One region of the Ruegeria sp. BHSB058 genome, then DNA from elsewhere that is predicted to be linked to it. Evidence: riboswitches for the same ligand, from Rfam matches in the RefSeq annotation. Region 1 holds a riboswitch; each other region holds the start of a gene.
What was found. A riboswitch is a leader RNA that binds a small molecule or an ion and turns the genes downstream of it on or off. The one in region 1 is predicted to bind cobalamin.
Positions count from the first base shown of each region.

Region 2: it holds a riboswitch for cobalamin, as region 1 does, so the genes downstream of both, AC2FNB_RS08475 (DUF1636 family protein) here and AC2FNB_RS01610 (ABC transporter substrate-binding protein) in region 1, are expected to answer to the same signal.
Region 3: it holds a riboswitch for cobalamin, as region 1 does, so the genes downstream of both, AC2FNB_RS08545 (CbtB domain-containing protein) here and AC2FNB_RS01610 (ABC transporter substrate-binding protein) in region 1, are expected to answer to the same signal.

Region 1 is NZ_JBXWSF010000004.1:8,154-16,270, forward strand. It holds gene iadA (beta-aspartyl-peptidase) at 1-497, shown strand, start outside; gene AC2FNB_RS01595 (cyanophycinase) at 552-1,439, shown strand; gene cphA (cyanophycin synthetase) at 1,463-4,267, shown strand; gene AC2FNB_RS01605 (Mur ligase family protein) at 4,277-6,013, shown strand; cobalamin riboswitch at 6,056-6,248, shown strand; gene AC2FNB_RS01610 (ABC transporter substrate-binding protein) at 6,399-7,409, shown strand; gene AC2FNB_RS01615 (FecCD family ABC transporter permease) at 7,406-8,117, shown strand, end outside.
Region 2 is NZ_JBXWSF010000024.1:7,538-15,654, forward strand. It holds gene AC2FNB_RS08455 (tetratricopeptide repeat protein) at 1-1,350, shown strand, start outside; gene AC2FNB_RS08460 (PhoX family protein) at 1,548-3,437, shown strand; gene AC2FNB_RS08465 (NAD(P)-dependent oxidoreductase) at 3,509-4,519, opposite strand; gene AC2FNB_RS08470 (LysR family transcriptional regulator) at 4,598-5,482, shown strand; cobalamin riboswitch at 5,554-5,760, shown strand; gene AC2FNB_RS08475 (DUF1636 family protein) at 5,831-6,214, shown strand; gene cobW (cobalamin biosynthesis protein CobW) at 6,218-7,273, shown strand; gene cobN (cobaltochelatase subunit CobN) at 7,289-8,117, shown strand, end outside.
Region 3 is NZ_JBXWSF010000024.1:23,065-31,181, reverse strand. It holds gene AC2FNB_RS08570 (thiamine pyrophosphate-binding protein) at 1-1,248, opposite strand, end outside; gene AC2FNB_RS08565 (DUF302 domain-containing protein) at 1,326-1,790, opposite strand; gene AC2FNB_RS08560 (DUF1636 family protein) at 1,938-2,297, shown strand; gene AC2FNB_RS08555 (hypothetical protein) at 2,285-2,767, opposite strand; gene AC2FNB_RS08550 (CbtA family protein) at 2,834-3,526, opposite strand; gene AC2FNB_RS08545 (CbtB domain-containing protein) at 3,530-3,700, opposite strand; cobalamin riboswitch at 3,736-3,946, opposite strand; gene cobF (precorrin-6A synthase (deacetylating)) at 3,990-4,733, opposite strand; gene cobA (uroporphyrinogen-III C-methyltransferase) at 4,726-5,454, opposite strand; gene AC2FNB_RS08530 (cobyrinic acid a,c-diamide synthase CobB) at 5,451-6,773, opposite strand; gene cobM (precorrin-4 C(11)-methyltransferase) at 6,760-7,554, opposite strand; gene AC2FNB_RS08520 (cobalamin biosynthesis protein) at 7,551-7,934, opposite strand; gene cbiE (precorrin-6y C5,15-methyltransferase (decarboxylating) subunit CbiE) at 7,916-8,117, opposite strand, start outside.

The sequences.
Region 1 (8,117 bases):
CCCATGTCAACCGCAACAAACCGCTGTTCGAGCAGGCCGTGGCGCTGGCCCGGCATGGCTGTTACATCGACGCCACCGCCTTTCCCGATGATCATGTCGAGCCCGGAATTTCGGCTGCGGAGGCTTTTGTGCGGTTTCGCGACGCGGGCGGTCGGATGGAGCGGTTCACCATCAGCTCGGATGGCGGCGGATGCCTGCCTGCCTTTGACCGCGAAGGGAACCTGACCCGTTTTGGCATCGGCCTGTCGGATACCTTGCCGGAAACGCTGGCCGCGCTGGTGGGAATGGGGGTGCCGCTGGCCGAGGCGCTGGCGCCGTTCACCTCGAATGTCGCCGATTTGCTGAAACTGCGCCGCAAGGGACGGTTGGGCGTGCATATGGACGCTGATCTGGTGGTTCTTGACGAAAACCTTGGGGTGCGGCATGTGATGGCACGGGGGGAATGGCATGTCCGCAACGGCCAGATAGCCCGGCGCGGCATGTATGAACAGGTATAAGCGTCCGCGCGGCTCTGGCGGCTGCCCGCTTCAGGACTGGAAGGTTTTTTCGACATGTGCCCAGCACCCGTTGCTGCAGACACCCCGCGCGGGTTCATCATCCCCATCGGTGGCGGCGAAGACCGCGTGAAGGAAATGCAGATCCACCGCAGGTTCGTGGAGATGTCGGGTGGACCGAAGGCGGATATCGTGGTGATCCCCACCGCCTCGATGCTGGAAGAGACGGGGCCGGATTACAACCGCATCTTTTCCGAGCTTGGCGCGGGCAAGGTCGAGTTCCTGCCGATCTCGCGCCGGGCCGATTGCGACAACCCGGATTTTGCCGGGATGCTGGACCGGGCGACCGGGATTTTCATGACCGGCGGCAACCAGTTGCGGCTGTCGGCGATTCTGGGCGGCACGCTGGTGGCGCAGAAGATCCGGCGGCGGAATGCGGCGGGGGTGCCTGTTGCGGGCACCTCGGCGGGGGCATCCATCATGTCGGAACACATGGTCGCCGGAGGCAGTAGCAACGCGGCCCCCGCGCAGGGCAATATCACGCTGGCGCCGGGAATGGGGCTGACCAACGCCGTCATCATCGATCAGCATTTCACCCAGCGCAACCGGCTGGGGCGGTTGCTAACCGCCTCATCCTTCAACCCTTTTCTGATCGGGTTGGGTATCGACGAGGACACGGCGGCCTTCATCGGACCCGACAACGTGCTGGAAGTGGTGGGCAGCGGATCGGTCACGGTGGTCGATGCCAGCCATCTCAGCCATTCGTCAATGTGGGATGCGCGCGCCGGAGAGGCGCTGAGCCTGCTTGGACTTCGGCTTGACGTTCTGGGCGAAGGGTGCCGTTATGACCTGACGGCTCGTCAGGCGTTTCCGCCGGATGAGCATCTGGCGTTCTGCACCCTGCCGGAAGTGTCCGGGGAAAAGGCCGCCGCCGGGGGGGAATAAAAATCTGATAAACGGGGAGCCTCATGAAAATCGTCTCGACCAATGTCTTTGTGGGCCCGAATGTCTGGGCGAGTTTTCCGGTCATTCGGCATGTCATTGATCTGGGAATATTGGAAGAGTGGCCATCGGCCCGTATCGGGCCTGCGTTTATCGACGCCCTGATTGCGGCGCTGCCCGGCCTGGCCGAGCACGGCTGTTCCTATCGCGAACCCGGCGGGTTCATCCGCCGCCTGCGCGAGGATGAGGGCACCTGGCTGGGCCATGTGCTGGAGCATTGCGCCATCGAGGTGCAGAACGTGGCGGGCTCGGACGTGACTTTTGGCCGGACCCGCGGCACCGGTCAGCCGGGCCAGTACAACATGGTCTATGAATACCGCCAGCGCGACGTGGGGCTGGCCGCCGGAAAGCTGGCGATGCGGTTGTTGATGCATCTGCTGCCGCAGGAGCTGAAAGAGCAGCTGGAGTACGATTTCGATCCCGAGTTCGATTGGGACGACGAGTTGCGCAGCTTTGTCCTGCGGGCGCAGCGCAAGGAATTCGGCCCCTCGACCGGATCATTGGTCAGGGCGGCGGAGGAGCGCGACATTCCCTGGATCCGCCTGAACGAAGGCTCGCTGGTGCAGTTCGGGCATGGCAAGTTCCAGAAACGCATTCAGGCCACCATCACCTCGGAAACCAAGCATATCGCGGTGGAGATTTCCTGTGACAAGGAAGACACCCACAACCTGCTGAACGATCTGGGCCTGCCGGTGCCGCAACAGCGCATGGTCTATTCCGCGCGCGAGGCGGCCAAGGCGGCGGCGCGGATCGGGTTTCCGGTGGTGGTCAAGCCGCTGGATGCCAATCACGGGCGCGGCGTGTCGATCAACCTGAATTCGGAATCCGAGGTCGAGACCGCCTTTGCCGAGGCCAAGGAGCATTCACGCAGCCGCGCCATTCTGGTCGAAAGCTTCATTACCGGGTTCGATCACCGGATGCTGGTGGTCAACAACAAGCTGGTTGCGGTGGCCAAGCGGGTGCCGGGCCATGTGGTGGGCGACGGCAAGCACACGATTGCCGAGCTGGTCAACATCGTGAACCTGGACCCGCGCCGGGGCATCGGGCACGAGAAGGTGCTGACCATGCTGGAGATCGACACTCAGGCCAGGCGCCTGATGGAGAATGCGGGCGTGACCGAAGAAACGGTGCTGCCCGAGGGCGAGATTTTCTATCTGCGCTCGACGGCGAACCTGTCGACCGGCGGCACCGCCATCGACCTGACGGATGTGGTGCATCCCGACAATCGCGACATGGCCGAGCGCGCGATCATGGCGGTGGGGCTGGATGTGGGCGGCGTCGATTTCCTGATCGACGATATCACCAAATCCTACAAGAAGATCGGCGGCGCGATCGTCGAGGTGAACGCGGCGCCCGGTTTCCGCATGCACGTGGCCCCGTCCGAGGGCCAGCCGCGCGACGTTGCGGGACGGGTGATCGACATGCTGTTCCCGGCCAGCCAGCAGACCCGCATCCCGATTGCCGCGATCACCGGAACCAACGGCAAGACCACGACGTCGCGGATGCTGGCCCATATCATGAAGGCCAGCGGCAAGATTGTCGGGATGACTTCGACGGACGGCGTTTATGTGGATGGCAAGCTGAGCGTCAAGGGTGACATGACGGGGCCGAAATCGGCGCAGATCGTGCTGCGCGATCCGATGGTGGATTTCGCGGTGATGGAGACCGCGCGCGGCGGGCTTGTCCGGTCGGGTTTGGGCTATCAGCGCTCGAACGTGGCGGCGTGTCTCAACGTTTCGGCCGACCATCTGGGGCTGGGCGGCATCGACACGGTCGAGCAGTTGGCGGTGGTCAAGCGCGTGGTGGTGGAAAGCGCCACCGACACGGCGGTGCTGAACGCCGATGACATCAACTGTCTGAAAATGGCCGATTATGCGCCGGCCAAGACCATTTTTTACGTGACGACCAATCCGGGCCACAGCCTGGTGAAGGAGCATATTCAGGCGGGCGGCAAGGCCATCGTGCTGGAACAGGGCATGAATGGCGACATGTTGACCATCTATGACAACGGGCTGCATATCCCGATCCTGTGGTCGCATCTGATTCCGGCAGCACTTGAGGGCAAGGCGATCTTCAACGTGCAGAACGCCATGTTCGCGGCAGCCATGGCTTATAGTTTCGGGGTCGATCTGGACAATATCCGGCACGGGTTGCGCACCTTCGACACCAGCTATTTCCAGGCACCGGGGCGGATGAACGTGTTTGACGAGCATCCCTTCAAGGTGATCCTGGACTATGCGCACAACCCGGCGGCGCTGGCGGCGATGAGCGCGATGTCCGACCGGATGGATGTCAAGGGCAGGCGGCTGTGCGTCGTCTCGATGCCCGGTGACCGGCGCGATCAGGACGTGGCGGATGCGGCGAAGGCGCTGGCGGGGCATTTCGATCATTTCATCTGCAAGGCCGATGACAACCGCCGCGGGCGCGGCCATGACGAAATCCCGCAGATGCTGAAATCGGGCCTGATGTCGGGCGGAGTTGCCGAGGAGGCGATCAGCGTCATTCCCGACGAGGTCGAGGCGATCAACGCGGCGCTGGACATGGCGGCACCAGGCGACGTGCTGGTGATCTTTGGTGATGACACGGCGCGGTGCTGGAAGCAGATCATCTATTTCAATTCGGATGAGGATGCCGAGTCTGCCGAGGCGAGTGCGGCGGCGCCTGCACCCGTTCCCGGCGCGTTCGAGGAGCTGTTTGACAGCGATCAGGCGCTGATCCGGGATGAACGCGGCGTGCGGCTGCCGCGGGATGTTGGTGAGGACTCCGACTGAGGGGGCGACATGGACAGGATAGAGGCGCTTGAAACCGCGCTGACCATCACCTGCGCGCAAAGCGATCTGTTTCGTGTGGACGACGCGCGCCGGCTGACCGGGCCGGGCCTGATGTGGGACAGTCCGGGGGCGGTTGTCGATGTGTTTTTCGACGGTGATCTGGCGCAGCGTGTCACCGGCTTGTGGCAGGTGCATGCGCGCCGCGTGCTGGATGCGCTGGGCTGGCAGGATGAGGCGCTGGCGTGGCGGGCGTTCACCGGCGGCGTGAACCTGGCGATTTCCGCGCCGATGGATCAGCTGTATTCGGCGGTATTTGCGGCCCAGACCGCCTGGCATTTCTGTGCGGCGGAGTTGACGGGGGCGGCCTCGGGAAATTTCGAGGCGATGGTTGCCGACCTCAGGGGCGTCATGGAGCGTGAGGCCAACCCGGCCCTGATCGCGCTGATCAAGGCGGCGGAGAAGCACGGCGTCGATATCCTGTGCGACGATGACGAGATCTCGCTGGGTCACGGCGCGGGCAGCCGGACATGGGCCTGGGATGCGTTGCCCTCGCCCGACGCGGTGGATTGGGGCGCGTTGCACAACATTCCCGTCGCTTTCATCACCGGCACCAACGGCAAGACCACGACGACCCGTCTGCTGGAGGCGATTGCCCGTGCGTCGGGCCGGGTGGCGGGGCTGACCTCGACCGAGTTCGTGCGGGTGGGGGACGATATCCTGGACCGGGGCGACTATTCCGGGCCGGGCGGTGCACGGATGCTGTTGCGGGACCGTCGGCTTGAGATCGCCTGTCTTGAGGTGGCGCGCGGTGGCATCCTGCGCCGGGGGCTGCCGACCCGCGCGGCCTCGGCCGCGGTGGTGACGAATGTGGCCAACGATCATCTGGGCCAGTACGGCGTCAACACGGTGCCGGAACTGGCGCAGGCGAAGTTTGCCGTGCGCCGCGCCCTGAAGAAGGGCGGTGTTCTGGTCCTGAACGCGGATGATCCCTTTGTGCGGGACGAGGCGGAAACCACGCCGGGTGTGATCTGGTGGTTCTCGCTGGACCCGGAAAACGATCTGATCCGCCGCGCCCGCGAGCGGGGAGAGTGCTGTTCGTTCCTGCGTGGAGAAGAGATCGTGTTCTTCGATGGGCAGGCCGAGCAGGTCATTCAATCGGTTCGCGATGTGCCGCTGACCATGGGGGGTGCGGCGCGCTATAACATCCTGAACGCGATGGCGGCGCTGTGCCTTGCGCGTGCGATGGAGATCCCGGTTGAGGCCATTCGCGCCGGGCTGGCCGGGTTCAGGCCCGATGCCCGTGACAATCCGGGCCGGTGCAACGAGTTCGCCTTTAACGGCGCGCGGGTGTTTGTCGATTTTGCCCACAATCCACATTCGATTGCGGCCGTGTGCGAGGCGCTGGGCGGGCTGTCGGCAAAGCGGCGCTTCATCGTGCTGAGCCATGCGGGCGATCGGTCGGACCAGGATATCCGGGAGGTCACCAGAACGGCGCTGGGGTTTCAACCGGATGTGGTGGTCGCCGCCGAGTTGGAAGGGTATCTGCGGGGGCGTGAGCTGGGCGAGATTCCGGCGCTGATCCGGCAGACCGCCACGGAATGCGGGCTGCGGGAGGATCAGGTTCTGCGCGCGGCCTCGCCGGTCGAGGCCAGCAGGATGATCCTGGATCGGGTCGAGCCCGGTGATCTGGCGCTGTTGCTGGTTCTGTCAGAGCGCGATGCGGTGCTGAACCTTTTGCAGAGCTAGCCCGGGCGCGCGCAGAATTTTCTTGCCGCACCGTAAGGATTGCACTAAGCGCGCGGTACCGGTCCCGAAAGGGCTAAGAGGGAATCCGAGGTGCCGCGCGGCATCAACCGGAACTGCCCCCGCAACTGTAGGCGGCGAGCGCTGTCCGTTCGTGTCACTGGGCCTTTCAGGTCTGGGAAGACAGGACAGGCGACGACCCGTCAGTCAGGAGACCTGCCGGTAAAAACCGAAACACACCGGACGGGGTTGTCCGGGGAGGTTGCCAAAGGATCCTGCCGGGGGGCCGTGCGCCGCCCTGCACCGACAGAAGACGAAATGCGACTGTCGCTTTGGTCAATGCCCTTTCACCCGTTCTCCGGTCATTGACATATGGAGATCGATCATCATGGTTTTGCGTACCGGCCTTGTGGGCCTTTCCCTGTCTCTGTCGGCGGCAAGTGTGGCCGCCAGCGAAAGTTTTCCGCTGACCATCGAAAACTGCGGCCATTCGGTGACGTTCGAGGCGCCAGTGGCGTCGGCGGTCACGGTCGGTCAGGCCGCGACCGAGGTGCTTTATGCGCTGGGGCTGGGCGAGCAGGTTCTGGGAACCTCGGTCTGGTTCAACGAGGTTCTGCCTGAATTTGCCGAGGTGAACGCCAAGGTGGAGCGTCTGGCCGACAACGACCCCAGCTTTGAAAGCGTGGTTGCCAGGCGGCCCGGTCTGGTGGCGGCGCAATATGAATGGCATGTCGGCCCCGAAGGCATCGTTGCCACGCGCGAACAGTTTCACGAACTGGGCATTCCGACCTATGTGATGCCCGCCGATTGCGTCGGCAAGGACAACTCGGTCGGCAGTGACGGGACGCGGATCGAGATGTTCTCGACCGATACGCTGTATCAGGGGATCGAGGAACTGGCCGCTGTCTTTGGGGCGTCCGAGAAGGGTGCGGAACTGGTGGCGGACTACAGGGCGCGCGAGGCCGCAGCCATTGCCAGGGCGAAGGCGGTGGAACTTGACGACGTGTCCGCCGTGTTCTGGTTCTCGTCCCCGGAGATGGAAAGCGATCCGTTCGTGGCCGGGCAGAAAGGCGCGCCGGGATATATGATGAACGCGCTGGGCATCCGCAACGTCATCGAAACGGATGAGGAATGGCCGACGGTGGGCTGGGAAACCATTGCCAAGGCCAATCCGACCGTCATCGTGATCGCCAAGATGGACCGTCGCCGCTTTGCCGCCGATGACTATGAGAAAAAGCTGGAGTTTCTGCGCAACGACCCGGTGGCCAGCCGGATGGATGCGGTCAGGAACGACCGCATCGTCATCATGGACGCACAGGCCATGGACGCCACCATACGCGCAATTCCGGCGCTGGAGGATCTGGCCGAGGAGTTGAGCAGCGGCGGTAACAGCCAGTGAGCGAGATCGCCGCAATCGCCCGGCACGTACTGGGGGCCGTGTGCCTTGCCGTGCCGGTGCTGGTTGCGGCGGTTCTGGCGGGCGCGATGATCGGGGAAACCGCGCTTGCGCCCGAGCTTGTGTTTTCAGTGCTGGCCAACAAGCTGGCCGGGGCGGGTCTGGCCGTCGATCCGATCGATCAGGGGATCGTGTGGAGTTACCGGCTGCCACGGGCGCTGGTCGCCGCGGCCTGCGGCGCGGGACTGGCCGTGGCGGGTGTGGTGCTGCAGGCGCTGCTGCGCAACGCGCTGGCCGATCCGTATATTCTGGGCATCTCTGCCGGGGCCTCGACCGGGGCGGTGGCGGTGACCATCGCCGGATTGGGCGGCGGCGCGTTGTCCCTGTCCTTTGGCGCGTTCAACGGTGCGCTGCTGGCTTTTGGGTTCGTTGCCATCCTGGCCCGTGCGGCGGGTGCGGGTGGCGGACGGGCGGCAACGGCGCAGATCGTTCTGGCGGGGATTGCGGGATCGCAGCTGTTCAACGCGATGACGGCCTTCATCATCGCCAAATCCGCCAATGCCGATCAGGCGCGCGGAATCATGTTCTGGCTGATGGGCAACCTGAGCGGGGTGCGCTGGCCGGATGTGTATCTTGCGATACCTGTGGCTTTTGCCGGCTGGCTGATCTGCCGTTTTCACGCCCGCGCGCTGGATGCCTTTACCTTTGGTT
Region 2 (8,117 bases), on a different contig from region 1:
GACAAGGTTTCCCCGGTCGAGACGGCCTTGATCGAAGCGCTGGCAGACCGGTTTCCGACCGATCCGGAGATCGAGGATTACGGCCCGTGGAACGACGCCTTTTCGGATTCGATGCGTAAGGTTTACGCGGCGCACAACAAGGATCTCGACGTGGCCTGCATCTTTGCCGAGGCGCTGATGAACCGGACCCCCTGGCAGCTTTGGGATCTGGCCAAGGGCGAACCCGCCGAAGGCGCCTCGACCGTCGAGGCGCTGGCGGCGCTGGAAACCGCGTTTGACACCCTGCCCGGTGCCTGGGACCATCCCGGTCTGCTGCACATGTACATTCACCTGATGGAAATGTCGCCCACGCCCGAAAAGGCGCTGCGTCATGGCGACCGGCTGGTCGATCTGGTGCCCGACAGCGGGCATCTGGTGCATATGGCGACCCATATCGACGTGCTGTGCGGTGACTATCAGAACGTGGTCTGGCGCAATCACCGCGCGGCACAAGTGGATCGAAAATACGAAGCGATGGCGGGGGGTGAGAATTTCTATACCGTCTACCGCATCCACAATGTCCATTTCGAAGCTTATGGCGCGATGTTTCTTGGACAGCCGGATAAGGCGTTGGCCGCGTCCGAAGAGTTGATGCGAATGTTGCCGGACAATGTGGTGCGGTTTTTCCCGGACCTGTTCGAATCGTTTTATGGCAAGAAGATTCACGTGATGGTGCGGTTCGGGCAATGGCAGGACATCCTTGACGAACCCTTCCCCGAGGATCGTGAGCTTTACAGTTACACCACCGCCGCCATGCATCAGGCGCGGGCCATTGCGCTGGCCAATCTTGGCCGCGCGGACGAAGCCAAGGCAGAGCGCGAACGCGCGGTAGAGGCACGCAAGGCGGTGCCCGAGGGACGTCTGGTGTTCAACAACACCGCCGAGGACGTGCTGATGATCGGCGAAGCGATGATGGATGGCGAAATCGCGTTCAAGGCCGGGGACCGCGAAGGCGGGCTGGCGCACCTGCGCCGCTCGGTCAAGCTGGACGACAGCCTGGTCTATGACGAGCCGTGGGGCTGGATGCAGCCGACCCGGCATGCGTTGGGCGCGCTGTTGATGGAAGACCAGAAGTTCGAAGAAGCCGAGGCGGTTTACCGTGCCGATCTGGGGCTGGACGACACGCTTGCGCGCGCCTGCCAGCATCCGCGCAACATCTGGAGCCTGCACGGCTTGCACGAATGCCTTGTGCGGCGCGGCGAACTGACCGAGGCCAAGCATATCAAACTGCAGCTTGATCAGGCCGCGGCACGGGCGACCGTGCCGGTGCATGCCTCGTGTTATTGCCGCAGTCGAGCCAAAGCGGCCTAGGAGCCTTCCTGCCTTCCGATATGAAATGACCGAAATGCCGCCCCGTGTTCGGGGCGGTATCTTTTTCGGGCGACTGAAAAAACTGTGGAGCCCGGCAAAGCAATTGTCACTTGCCTGTTACACCCGTTCAACGAGTTGTCATATTCGCTCTCTACATCCTTGGCTCACCGACATATTACGCTAATTGGGAGGCATCCATGAAAGAAGTCGTTTCAAAAAACCTGTCTGCTGACGACTGGGACGAGATAAATTTTTCTCGCCCCGAAAAGAACGACTTTGACCGCGTCGTCGAAAGCGCGATTTCGCGCCGGGGCTTTCTGGGCGGCGTACTGGCCTTTGGGTCTGGTGCCGCGGCCATGGGCGCCGGGCTGTTGAAGCCAACGGCAGCCCATGCGGTTCAAGGGTCGCGTTTTGCCTTTGCTCCGATTGCGGCACAGACCGACGGAACCGTTCACGTGCCCGAGGGATATTCCTGGAAGGTTCTGATGCGCTGGGGCGACCCGCTGTTTTCCGAAGCGGACGGGTATGACATCACCGACGGCGGCCCGCTTGAGAACTCGGACAAGATTTTCGGTGAGAACACCGACGGGATGGAAACCTTTTCGTTTCAGGGGCGGGACCTGATCGCCATCAATCACGAATACCCGAATGAGGATATCAATCTGCCCGCGGCGCAGGATGGCAAGCCGATCAGTGCACAGGATGTTCTGAAGCTGCAGAACATTCAGGGCGTGACCGTGATGGAGATTGCCGAAGGCCCTGACGGTTGGATCGTGGTCAGGGACAGCCCGTTCAACCGCCGTATCCATCACAACACGCCGATGAAGATCGTTGGCCCCGCTGCCGGGCATGACCTGTTGAAGACCAAGGCCGACCCGACCGGAACCAGGTCTCTGGGAACGATGAACAACTGTGGCGCAGGCAAGACGCCGTGGGGCACGTACCTGACCTGTGAAGAAAACTTCAACGGATACTTCGGATCGTCTGACGAGCAGGCCGGGTATGCTCCGCAGGTCGCAAGCGGCTATGAACGCTATGGCATCAAGGCGGAAAGCCGGAACGGCTACGAGCTTTTCGATCCGCGGTTTGACACGTCGAAAACCCCCAACGAGCCGCACCGCGCGGGATGGATTGTCGAGATTGACCCTGCCAATCCCCAAAGCACGCCGGTCAAGCATACCGGCCTTGGCCGGTTCAAGCACGAAAACGCCGAGGTCGTGGTGGCGCCGGACGGTCGCGTCGTCGTCTATATGGGCGATGACGAGCGGGGCGAGTACCTGTATCGTTTTGTCTCCAACGGCACCTACCGGCCTGGCGGAACCACCGAAGGGCTGCTGGATGACGGAACGCTTTTTGTTGCCAGGTTCAACGACGACCAGACCGGCGAATGGCTGGCCCTGACGCCGGATACAACCGGGATGAATGCCGCCGAGATCGCGGTCTTTACCCGAATGGCCGCGTCCATCGTGGGCGGCACCACGATGGACCGTCCTGAGTGGGTGGCGGCGAACCCCGTGGCGGTCGAGGCCTATTGCTGTCTGACCAACAACAAGAATCGGGGCGTCAAACCAAATGCCGGTGGCGATGATACTTCGGCCAATGGCCCCAATCCGCGCGACACCAACCTCTATGGACAGATCGTGCGCTGGCGGCCCGCACAGGACGACCACGCGGCCGATACGTTCGAATGGGATCTGTATGTGATGGCGGGCAACCCGACGGTGCACAGTGATGCCTATGCCGGGTCGCCCAACGTGAACGCCGGCAACCTGTTCAACTCGCCCGACGGCATGGCCTTTGATACGACCGGGCTGGTGTGGATTCAAACCGATGGCGACGACAAAAACGAGGGCGATTTTGCCGGAATGGGCAACAACCAGATGCTGGTGGGTGATCCGGTAACCGGAGAGATCGCGCGGTTCATGACCGGTCCGAATGGATGCGAGGTCACGGGCCTTGCCTGGTCAAGCGACCGGCGAACGATGTTCGTGGGCATCCAGCATCCCGGCGGCAACTGGCCCGATGGCGGCACGCCGCGTTCGTCGGTGGTCGCGATCAAGCGCGACGACAACTCACCTATAGGCTGACCTGACCGTCATCCAAAGGAAACGCCCCCGAAACGCGGTTCCGGGGGCGTTTTGTTTCGGAGTGACTGAAATTATTCGGCGGCCTTCAGTTCCTTGCCTTGCGGAATGACCTCGTAACCGGGCTCTTCGGGTTCATCATCGACCATCTCGGGCGGGAAGCCCGGGGCGCGGATATCGAGGCCCGTTGCTTCTTCGAGGCGCTTGATGATGTTGGGAGACAACTCGCGGGGGCCAAAACGCGCGATCCCGTCGTTGAAGATGTCGATCAGAACCGGGTTGATCTCCAACGGCACGTTGGCGCGATCCGCAACTTCCTGGAACAGGCCGATGTCCTTTTTCACCAGATCCATTGTGAAGGAAATATCGCGCGAACCGTTCAGGATCACCTGGCTTTCGGTTTCATGCACGAACGAGGTGCCGGACGAGATTTTCATCGCCTCATAGGCGGTGTTCAGATCCATGCCCGCAGCCTTGGCAACAACCAATGCTTCGCAACAGGTCACAAGGTTTGCTGTCGCCAGATAATTGGTGAGAACCTTCAGAACCGAAGCCGACCCGAGGTCGCCAGTGTGCAGGATGCGGCGGCCCATCGTGGTGAGGAAGGGCAGGATACGTTCGAACGTCGCGCGGTCGCAGCCCGCGAAAATCGAGATGTTGCCGGTATCCGCCCGATGGCAGCCGCCCGAAACCGGGCAGTCCACCGCGGCGCCGCCGCGCTCGATCACCATGGCGCCGAGCCTTTTGACCTCGGCCTCGTCGGTGGTCGACATCTCCATCCAGATCTTGCCCGGCTTCACTTCGGGCAGCATCTGTTGCATCACCGCGTCCGAGGCCGCAGGCGATGGCAGGCAGGTGATGACGGCGTCACATTCGCGCATCAGCTGTGCCGGACCGTCCGCGCGTTTGGCGCCACGCTCGACGAACATGTCGACCAGATTTTCATTCAGGTCATGCACCGCCAGATCAATTCCGTTCCGCAAGAGCGAGCCTGACAGTTTGTGGCCCACATTACCCAGACCGATGAAACCAACTTTCATGGATTTGTCCTCCCCGGCGGGCGTATGCCCGCGTATACGATTCATGCGGTGACTATGAAGCTTTGAAATCGGCAAGAGAAACGAATAATAATGATCGCAATGGTCAAAAAATTTTGGTGATAAATGGACCGCCTTCCAAATCCGGCCTGGTTGCGAACGTTTGAGGCGGCGGCACGCCATCTGAACTTTACCACGGCGGCGAAAGAACTTGGGCTGACCCAGACGGCAGTGTCGCTGCATATCCGCTCGCTGGAAGAGGATTTGGGCGAAAAACTGTTTCTGCGCGCCGCGCGTCGGATCGAATTGACCGAACTTGGCCAATCCTATGCGCTGACCGTGCGGCGGGCGCTGTCGGATATCGCGCTCAGCACCAACAGCCTGTTTGGTCCGGCCACCCGCCAAAGCCTGACAATACGGGCAGCAATTTCGACCGCCACCTATTGGATCGCGGCGGAATTGCCTGATTTCAGCGCGCAATATCCGGAAATCCCTGTGCGGCTGGTGTCGCATATCTGGAATGACAGCGCCGCCCCTGCAGATGTCGATATCGAGATCCGGTTGGGATATGGCGATTGGCCGGGCGTCATGGCCGAGAAGTTGAGCGAGGAAACCATCGTTCCGGTCTGCCGTGCCGGTGACCCCGTTCCCACCATCCGGCAGATGCACAGCGGGCCGTTGATCCACATTCTCGGCTACGAGGACAACTGGGCGCGCTACCTTGAGGCGCACGGGCTTGACCACGACCCATCGGCAACCCGGCACGCCGTCGATACCACGGTCGCGGCGTTGCAACTGGTGATGGGAGGGGCGGGTTACGCCACCATCCTCGGCCGTTTTGCGCGCAATGCCATATCCCAGGGCGCACCGCTGCAAATTGCCGGGCCACCGATTCCCTTTGGGCAGTCGCATTACCTGATCCGATCCGACGCGGCGACATCGGTTTCCGGTTCAGCACGCCTTTTCGAGGCATGGCTGCGGGACAGGTTGGCTGGCGATGCCGCTGGTTAACGATGGCGGGTCGCTTTTTCACCCTGACGGTTCACAAGCCTGACGCCGCGCTTGACAAGTCCCCTGCCCTTGCCGCATGTCCGCGCTGTTGGTGTCTGCGCGAGCAGATGAAAAGGGAATGCGTCAGCGGTTCACCGTCAAACGCAGCCGCCCCCGCGACCGTGACCGGAGAGGGTGCCCAAATGCCACTGGCCGACAGGCCGGGAAGGCGGGACACCCGACAGGGACAAGCCCTGACATCCGTAAGCCGGGAGACCTGCCAGCGCCCGAAGACCAGACCGGACGGGGTGTTCCGGTGTCGGGCCGTGGCCCGCATGAAACCCCGTTCCCCGAAACCTGAATGGGGGGATGAGAGACGTGACCGAGCCTGCACCAGTCGAACTGCTGGTCTGCACCACCTGCCGCCGGGGTCTGCCCATCGAGGATGACGCCCAGCGCCCGGGCGCGCTGTTGCACAAGGCGCTGACCGAGGTCGAACTGCCCGATGGCGTTCTGCTGAAACCGGTCGAGTGTCTGTCGAACTGCGATCAGGGCTGTTCGATCGTGCTGCGTGGCGGGCCGTCGCGCTGGACCTTCGTCTATGAGAACCTGAGCGAAACAGACGATGTCGCGATCATCGTCGAAGGCGCGACCAAATACCTGGCCACCGAGGACGGGCTGGTAAAGTGGCGCGACCGCCCCGAACATTTCCGCAAGAACTGCGCCGCCCGCATTCCCCCGATTGGAGCCTGAGCCATGAGCACCCTTGAAAAACTTCCCGTCACCGTGATTACCGGCTTTCTGGGCTCGGGCAAGACCACGCTGATCCGCCACCTGATGCAGAACCCACAGGGCAAGCGGTTGGCCGTGGTGGTCAACGAATTCGGCGATGTGGGCGTCGATGGTGAGATCCTGAAAAGTTGCGCCATTCCGGATTGCCCGGCGGAAAACATCATGGAGCTTGCCAATGGCTGTATCTGCTGCACCGTGGCCGACGATTTCATCCCCACCATCGAGGCGCTGATGGCGCTGGAGCCGCGCCCCGATCACATCCTGATCGAAACCTCGGGTCTGGCGCTGCCGAAACCGTTGCTCAAGGCGTTCGACTGGCCCGACATCCGGTCGAAGATCACCGTGGACGGTGTGATTGCGCTGGCCGATGCCGAGGCGGTGGCCGCTGGTCGCTTCGCGCCGAACGTCGAAGCGGTGGACGCCCAGCGCATGGCGGACGAGTCCATCGACCACGAAACGCCGCTGTCAGAGGTGTTCGAAGACCAGATTTCCTGCGCCGATATCATCCTGCTGACCAAGCCCGACCTGGCCGGACCCGACGGCGTTGCGAAGGCCAGGGAAATCATCGCTGCCGAGGCCCCGCGCCCGCTGCCGGTGGTCGAGGTCGCCGAAGGGGCCGTGGACGTGCGCGTTATCCTGGGGCTGGAGGCCGCTGCCGAGGATGACATGGATGCCCGCCCATCGCACCACGACGGGGCGGACGATCATGAACACGATGATTTCGAAAGCGTCGTGATCGAGTTGCCCGAGCAATCCGATCCCGCCGACCTGATGGCCCGGATCGAACGTCTGGCAAACGAATTGAACATCCTGCGCGTCAAAGGGTACGCCGCCGTATCCGACAAACCGATGCGTCTGCTGGTGCAGGCTGTGGGCGCGCGTGTTCGCCACCAATACGACCGGGCTTGGAAACCGGGCGAAGAGCGCCGCTCGCGCCTGGTAGTGATTGCCGAGCATGACGACATCAACGAAGCCGCAATTCGCGGTATTCTCGAAGGTGTGGCCGAGGCCGCCGAATAAGGGACCGAGACGCCAATGCATGTCGTCTTTCGCGAAAGCCACGGTCTGGAAGAGACCGAAACACCGACCGATCTGGGCCAGAGCCCGGGCGATCTGGTGGTGCTGTCCTTTTCCGACAGCGACCTTGGCGCGTTCGCGGCGGGCTGGCATCGCGGCGGCGGAGCCGAGGGGCGGATGCCGTCATTGCGGCTGGCAAATCTGTCGGCGCTTAAGCATCCGCTGTCGGTCGATACCTATGTCGAACAGACGCTGGAGGGGGCCAAGGGCATCCTGATCCGGCTTATAGGCGGCGTGCCGTACTGGTCTTACGGGCTGCAGCAGGTTCATGCGCTGGCGCAATCGAAAGGGCTGGCGCTGGCTGTTCTGCCAGCGGACGGGCGTGAGGATACCCGGCTGGACGACTATTCCACCCTGCCGGTCTCGACCCTGCGCCGCCTTGCGCATCTGTGCGATACCGGCGGCGAGGTGGCGGCCCAGGCCGCGCTGGCACAGATGGCGCTGGCGACGGGATTGTATGCCGGACCGGTGATGGGGTCCAAAGCGCTGCCCGAATGCGGCGCGTGGTGCCCGGACCAGGGGGTAATCGCGGCAGAGACCGCCTTCGAAGATGGCAAGCCCCGCATCCTTGTCACGTTTTACCGCGCCTATCTCAGCGCGGCTGACACGGCGCCGATCGCCGCCGTGATCCGCGCGTTCCGAGCCCGCGGATATGATGCCGTCGGTCTGTTTGCACCGTCGCTGAAAGCGCCCGCATCGGCCAAATGGCTGGCAGAGCAGGTTGCTTCGCTGACACCTGCGGCCCTCGTCAACGCCACCGCCTTTTCCGGCAAGGGCGGCGGAGGCA
Region 3 (8,117 bases), on a different contig from region 1:
CGGCACGGCGCAGCCCATGGTGCACAGCGCCGAAGACTGGATCAGCCCGCGCGGCTCGAAGCATTCCCACATTTGGCTCAGCAGGATGCGATGCGCGCCGCTGTCGGCCGTGGCCAGCGTATTGCCGGGCATGACAGCGCGCGTCTCGGCGATGACGGCTGCAGGCCCCCATTCGTCGTCGGACGGGAAAGCCAGCGCAAGTGCCTTGCGCACCTGCTCCGGGTTGCCGTCCGGCCAAGTCTCTCGTGCCGGGACGCCCTTGGCCATTGCTTCCAGCGTCGCTGCGGTGTCGGCGACAAAACTCAGGCTCGCCTGATGCATATAGTGATCGTTCTGTACCGCCGAGATGTCGATGACGCGCTGTTCATTCGGGTCCCAAACTTCGCGCCAGCCGGGGCGCATTTCGATCGGGTCATAACCGATACAGAAAATCAGGTCGGATTTTTCCACCAGTGGCAGCAGGTGTTTGTCCGCTAGCGGCGACAACCCGGCACCGCCCAGACACAACGGGTGATCCTCGGGCAGAATGCCCTTGGCTTTATAGGTGGTGACAAAAGGAATTCCGAAATGCTCAAGAAATGCCCTGAGTACCCGGTGCGACCCGTCATAAAGCGTATCGAGGCCGATGATCGCAACGGGGCGCTCGGCCTCGGCCATCCAGTGGCGGGCCTTTTCCAGGCAGGTTCCCTGCGGCGTCACCGGCGCGGCAGCGGCCAGCCGCCGCAATCTCGGAACCGAAACGCGCGCATCGGCCACCGAGATCGGCACGTCGATATGCACCGGGCCGGGGCGGGCCTGGGTTGCCAAGGAAACCGCCTTGTCGGCAACGATGTCGGCCCCGTTGGGCGTTAGCATGAAGGTTCCCTTGGTGATCGAGCGATAGACCTGCGCGTGATCCATCACCTGATGCGTATAGGTCAGCGCCTCATCCGCATCGACGCAGCCAGTCAACACGATCATCGGCACCCGGTCCTGAAACGCATTTGCGACCACGTTGATGCCATTCATCGCGCCCGGACCCAATGTAGCAACCAGAATGGCGGGCGCGCCGTCGCGGTGGTGGACCCCCTCGGCCATGAACCCGGCAGCATTTTCATGCTTGGCCAGATGAAACTGAATCCCAGCCTGTTCCAGCGCGTCGACCAGGGTCAGAACCTCACCGCCCGGCATGCCAAAGGCGTGGCGGCAGCCGGCCTCGTATAGCCGTCTTGCCAAAAGATCCGCTGCGCGGGGCACGATTTCCTGCATCTCAAACGCTCCGTTCGTTTTCGACAGGCAGATTGCGGAGTGAGCAGGAAGGTGCAAGCGCCTTCACGCCGGTGTGACTATTTTACTGCCGATTCCGCCACGGATTGGAACTTTCCGTCCAATTCCTGTGCAATGGCGGCCAGTTCATCGCCGCCCTCGTCCAGATAGGGCGCAAAGACGAAACTTGGCGTCTTGTAGGACAGCGTTGCGGTACCGTCCGCGTTTTCTGTGACGTAGAAACGGATCGGCGCCTCGATCATGGCTGCCGTCGATGTCTCCAGCACGCGCACGGCATAGTCGTTATTGAACGCCCCCATGACACGGTTGCCGGGGATGGTGATGCCGCGCGCCGCCGCAGCCTTGGTCGGCCCCGCCTGCGTCACTACGATCAGGCCGTTGCCCTTGATCGCCGCCGCGGTGTCGGAGACAAGATCTTCATAGGTCTTGGTAGATTGATGAACTTCCCATCCTTCGCGGGGTTCCAGATCACCGGCCCAAGCGGGCAGGGCGGCAAGGCAAAGGATTGTCCACAGACGTTTCATCGTTCCAGCTCCGGTTGGTTTGACAAGACTGTGATGCCAGATTTTGCATATGTCCGGTGTCACAATCCCGTGTCCATCCGATCAAACCCGGCTTGCGCATGCAGGTCGAAACCCGCAATAACGGCCCGACGCAAGCATGGGCCATACATGACCACCCAACGTATTCGATTGCTGATCTGTTCCAGCTGCCTTGGAGCGCGGGATCGCGAGGCCGAGCGTGATGCCGTGACAGATGCGCTTGCAAAGGCCGGGCTTTCCGATCGGGTCGAACTTACGCAACACGCCTGTTTCAGCGCATGCGAGCAACCGGTTGCCCTGGGGTTGCAGGGGCAGGGACTGGCCTCGTATGTCTTTTCCGACCTTGATCCGGTCAAGGATGCTGACGACATCGCCGCCACTTGCCAGACTTATCTGGACAGCGCCTCGGGCTGGATCGAAGACGCCCGACCATGCGGGCGGCTTCGCCTGTGCCTGCGCGCGCGGATACCGGCGATTCAGTCGACCTGAACCGCGACCGAGGCGGCGACGGGCACGTCATCCACGGTCAGCTGGCTGTGATCGTTGGCGTTCAGAGAGACTTCGATCTCGACCTCGCCTTTGGGCAATTCGTCGATATGCATCCACTCGCCATAAAGGCGCGCCAGCTTGGCACCATTGACATAGACATGCGCATGGCCTTCGCCCGGCCTGTCCGCCAGCGAGGCATTTTCCGGGGAAAAGCGGAAATTCCGCGGAATGACATGCAGATTCCAACCGGCCATCGGATCCTTGGCAAGCATGACCTCAAGTCCCGGTGCGTCCGCGCCCGATGAAAAATTTATGGTTGTGGCATGATCATGTGAACCGGCTTCGCCGTGTTGGGCCGGGTCGCCGTGATCGTGGCCTTCAAATGTCACGCCATAACCCGCCGCCGTCACGAAACCTGCGCCAGCGCCAAAGATCAGGCCGATGCCGAAAAGTGCGAGAGATCGGAACATCTCGAATCCTTTTGATATAAATAATCCCGCCGGGCGTCTGGCCCGGCGGGATGCATCAGCAAACGATTACGCGTTGGCTTCGGCGCGTTTTCCTTCGGCCTGCCAGAAATATCCGGCAAACGTGCCCACCAGAACCCAGGCGGCCATACCGACACCAAAGGCGCGCGCCGCGAACAGGGCGCCCAGTTCGGTCGGAACCGGGCCGGTAAAGCTGTCGGGTTCGGGGGCTCCGATCAGGTGCGGCGCCAAAAGCAGCACGGTCGCGATCAGGTAGCTGATCAGATTGCCACCGAACGCGATCAGCCACATGGCGACACCTGCCGCTGCCACGGTTCCGGTCCACCAGATCTGGCGCGCGGTGATGTCGGAATAGGCCACACCGGGCACCTCAGGCGCCAAGGACAGTCCGGGCGCGAAGTGGAAAGTGATGAAGCCCGCCAACCCCCACAGGATGCCGGTGCGGGCATTGACCTCATGGCCCATCCGTTCTGCCATCGACATCAGGGCCACCAGCACCAGCGCATAGCCGGTATAGGTCAGCATGGTGAACACGATGCTCAGCCCATCGCGCATCAGGTCGAACCCCGGCAGATCCGGATGTGCCGAAACGGCGGCTGCTCCGAAATGCACCAATTCGCCGGACTCGTAGAGTTCAGCGTGAAGCAGGACGGGCTGCACAAATACGAGCTGCAGCAGGGCGGTGATCAGCCCTGCTGCAGCGCCAGCGAACAACGCGCTGGTCAGAATGCGACTGAACATGGGTCAGTGGCAGGGGAAGCCGGTTGAGTGGCGCACATCATGAGCGGCGTCGTGCAGGGCGGATGCCTGAACATGGCCGGTCAGGGTGATGATCCCCAGACCCAGAACAACAGCAAACAGAGCCGGAAGGATGGCCGAACCGGCAGCAGATGCCTTGAGCGTTTTGGTCGTCATTTTAGTCCTCCTGAGCCGCCGCACCCGACGGCCGGTGTTTCGTTTCTTGCCTGGCAGGTCTCCTGGCTTGCGGGTCGGTGCCTCTGTTCGCCTTCCCCCCGGGACAGTTCCGGGAGTGGCTGGTTGAACAGAAGCTCACCGCTTACAGTCGCGGGGGCGGCTTTGGATTTGACCACCGGGATGGCCGCACCAAATTCCCTCTTAGCACCGGAATTCTCCGGCAGGACCAGACCCTTTCATTTAGCCGCGATGCAGTCGTTCGCGCAATTCCCATTTGCGACCCATTCGGTCATTTTTCGCGCCTGCGCAGCAAATAGATGTCCATGATCCAGCCATGATCGGCGCGTGCCCGGGCACGGGTTTCAAGAATCTTGTCCGCAACGTCCGCCAGAGGGCCTTTGACCAGGATTTCTTCCTTCATGCCCACATACGCGCCCCACCAAATGTCGAACGCCATCATATCAAGGCTTTGAAACGAGCATTCGCCGTCCAGCATGACCGCAACCTTGTCGGCACCGTCAGGCCAGCCCTCGTCCCGGATGCGGCGGCCGGTCGTGACGACATAGGGCGCGCCGATGTCGTTGATCGGAATCGCATGGGCGGCCGTCAGTGCCTGCAGCGCCGTGATGCCGGGAATCACCCGTGTGACCGGCTGCGGGTCCAGCCGCGACGCAATTCGCAGCGAACTGTCATAAAGCGACGGATCACCCCAGATCAGCAGCGCCACCTGCCGGGCCTGCGGAAACCCGGCGATCGTCTCCTGCCAGCGCAGTGCGATGGCGTCGTGCCATTCGTCCACGCCGCGCAAATAGCCATTATCGGCGCGGCGCCTGGGGATATCGAAATAGGCGATCTGAGGTGCCGCGTCCGCCACCTGCGCGATGATCTCCTCCCGCAGTCCAGCCAGATCGGCCTTGTTCTCGCCCTTGCGGGGGATCAGGATCAGGTCCGCCGCCCGTATCGCGTTTGCCCCCTGGAACGTGACGTGATCGGGATTGCCGGTGCCGATGCCAATCAGGTTCAGCTCATACATCCCCGAACTCCGCCAACGGGCCGTAAAGGATCAGGGCGGGGGCGGTGCCGACCTCTGATTTCAGTTGCTCCGCCAATGCTCCGATCGTTGCGCGTTGCAGTTTCTGGTCCGGCGTCGACACGGATTCGGCCATCAGCGCCGGGGTGTCGAGCGGCAGCCCGTGGACATTCAGCGCCTCGACCAGCAATGGAAACGTGCGCTTGCCCATGAAAACGACGGTGGTCGCGCCAGCATCGGCCAAGGCAGGTAAATTCAGATCCTGAGGCAGCTTGCCGCTGACATCATGGCCGGTGACGAACTGCACCCGCCGCGCCGTCAGCCTGCGGGTCAGCGGAATGCCCGCCGCCGCCGCCGCCGCGATGGCCGACGGGATGCCGGGAATGATCTCATAGTCGATACCGGCCTCGCGCAGGGCGACGATTTCCTCCTCCAACCGACCGAACAGACCACCATCACCGGATTTCAGCCGTACGACACGCTGTCCGGTCTGGGCATAATCGACCAGCAGACGGCTGACATGGTCCTGCTTGGGCGAGGGGCGACCGGCGCGTTTGCCGACACCGACCAGATCGGCATCCTCGCGCGCGTGTGTCAGGATCGGACCGCTGCTCAGATCATCGAACAGCACCGCGTCGGCCTTGCCGAGCCGGTCCACCGCCTTGAGCGTCAAAAGTTCCGGATCGCCGGGACCGGAGCCGATGAAAGAGACAAAGCCGCTCATGTCGAAGCCTCCGCAATCAGGTGGAAAAAGGTGCCGGTAACGTTGCCGCGTACCGAGCCGGTTTGAGGGCCTTCGACCCCTTCAGCGTCAAAGACCTGCGCCAGCGGCGCGTCCGGTTGGTCGACAATCGACGAATAGTGAAACTCGTGCCCGCGCAACATTGCGCCCGCGCCATGTCCGGGTATCGGCGCAATCAGACGCGCCTTGCGGTATCCCAGATTGAACTTGCGTTTTTCATAAGACGTGACCAGACCCAACAGCCCGGCCATCTTGTGGCCTACCCCATCCTTGTCGATCAGTGCTTCGCCCAGGGCCATGTAACCGCCGCATTCACCGTGTACAGGCTTTGTCTCGGCATGTTTGCGCAGACCGGTCAGGAACGTGTCGGCTGTTGCCAGCTTGCCAGCATGCAATTCGGGATAACCACCCGGCAGCCAGACCAGATCGGCATCCGCCGCCGGCGCCTCATCCGCCAGCGGAGAAAACGGCAGGATTTCGGCCCCCGCCGCGCGCCAGCCTTCCAACAAATGCGGATAGGTAAAGGAAAAGGCCTCGTCCCGCGCCAATGCGATGCGCTGCGCCGGGGGAAATGGCAGCGCCGACGCCGAGGACCCTTGCGGACTTGATGAAGCCGCCGCCTTGATTGCCTCCAGATCCACATGTTCGCGCAAAAACGCCGCGTAACCGGCAATCGCGCTTTCCAGATCGGGGTGTTCAACCGCCTGTATCAGGCCCAGATGCCGTTCAGGCAAGGTCAGATCGCCCCGGCGCGGCAGTACGCCCAGCACCGGCAGACCCGCACGCTCCATCCCCAACCGGGTCAGGCGTTCATGTCGGGGGCTGGCGCAGCGGTTCAATATCACCCCGGCAAAGGGCAGGTCAGGGTTGTACATCCGGAACCCCAGCGCCGTGGCCGCCGCCGATTGCGCCTGACCGCCCACATCCAGAACCAGTACCACCGGCCAACCCATCCGCAGTGCGGTTTCGGCGCTCGACCCATGGCCCAGCTCGCCCGGTTTGGCAACGCCGTCGAACAGGCCCATCGACCCTTCGGCCACCACGATGTCCGCACCCTCGGCCTGGGCCGAGATCGCGCCCAGCAGCGGTTCGCCCATCGCCCAGCTGTCCAGGTTGAACGAGGAACGCCCCGCCGCCGCGCGGTGAAAGGCCGGGTCGATGTAATCCGGCCCGCTCTTGAACGGTTGAACGGTCAGCCCGTCCTCGGCCAGCGCTCTGAGCAGGCCCAGCATCACCGTCGTCTTGCCGGTACCCGACGAGGGCGCCGAAATCAGAACTCCCGGCGGGTTAGTCATCGCCATGACTCCAGCTCGACCACGGGCTGTCCGCGCTCTGCGGGCGATAGCGCCGGTCGTATTCCTTGGAATAGAGGCAGCTTTCGTCAAACCCTTCGCCGGCCAGCGCTGGCCCCACCAAGATCAGCGCGGTCCGCGAGATGCTCGCGTCCAGCGCTTCTTTCAGGGTGTCGAGCGTTGCGCGGATGATTCGCTGGTCCGGCCAGCTGGCGCGATAGACCACGGCCACCGGGCAATCCGCTCCGTAATGCGGGGCCAGATCGGCGATGACCTTGTCCAGATTGCCGATCGACAGGTGAATGGCCAGCGTCGCGCCGGTGCGGGCAAAGTTTTCCAGCGTCTCGCCAGCGGGCATCGACGAGGCGCGGCCCGGCGTGCGGGTCAGCACCACCGATTGCGCCAGACCGGGCAGGGTCAGCTCGGTGCCCAAGGCCGCCGCCGCGGCTGCAAACGAAGGAACGCCGGGCGTCACGCTGACCGGAATGCCCAACTGTTTCAGGCGGCGGATCTGTTCGCCCATCGCGGACCAGACCGACAGATCGCCAGAATGCAGCCGCGCCACATCGTGGCCCGCCTGATGGGCGATTTCGATCTCGGCCATGATCTGATTCAGATCCATCGGCGCGGTGTTGACGATTTTTGCACCTTCGGGGCAGTGGCCCAGGATTTCTTCGGGCACCAGCGACCCGGCATAAAGGCAGACCGGGCACGAGGCGATGATATCGCGCCCGCGCAGGGTCAGCAGATCGGCGGCGCCCGGTCCGGCGCCAATGAAGTGAACGGTCATTTAGGCTCTCCAGTTGCAACCGCACAGGTGGCCAGGCGGTCGGTCGAGATCTGTCGGGGTGAAACCAGTCGGGCACCTGTTCCGGCGGCGACGAGGGCAGAAGCTTCGGCCACGCTTCCGGTGCCATAAGTGGCGCGGCTGCGGGACGAGCAGGTCAACGTGCGCTGGCCGCTCAGATCGGCAGGCGCAACGAAATAGAGGGGCAGGGCAGAGGTTGCGGCAAATTCGATCAGGGCAGGATGGCCCTCCTTGTCCGCCACCGTTGCCAAGGCTGCGACGGTTTGCCCTTTGGTGGCCCGGTCATAGGCGTCGCGCAGGCTTTGAGCCGTTGCCGTCGATGAAAATCCAAGCCCCGCAACGATCATAGCGTCACGCTCCATTGAACTACCGGATAGGCCGATTTCCAGCCCCGTCGCGGCCCGAGCGGGGCGGATTGCGCCAGTTCGATCCGCAGCAGATCGCCGCCCAGCTTGTCATGCCACTGCGCCAGCAGCGCCTCGCTTTCCAGCGTCACCGCATTGGCGACCAGCCGAGTGCCCCTGGACAGGTTCGCGGCAAGCCAA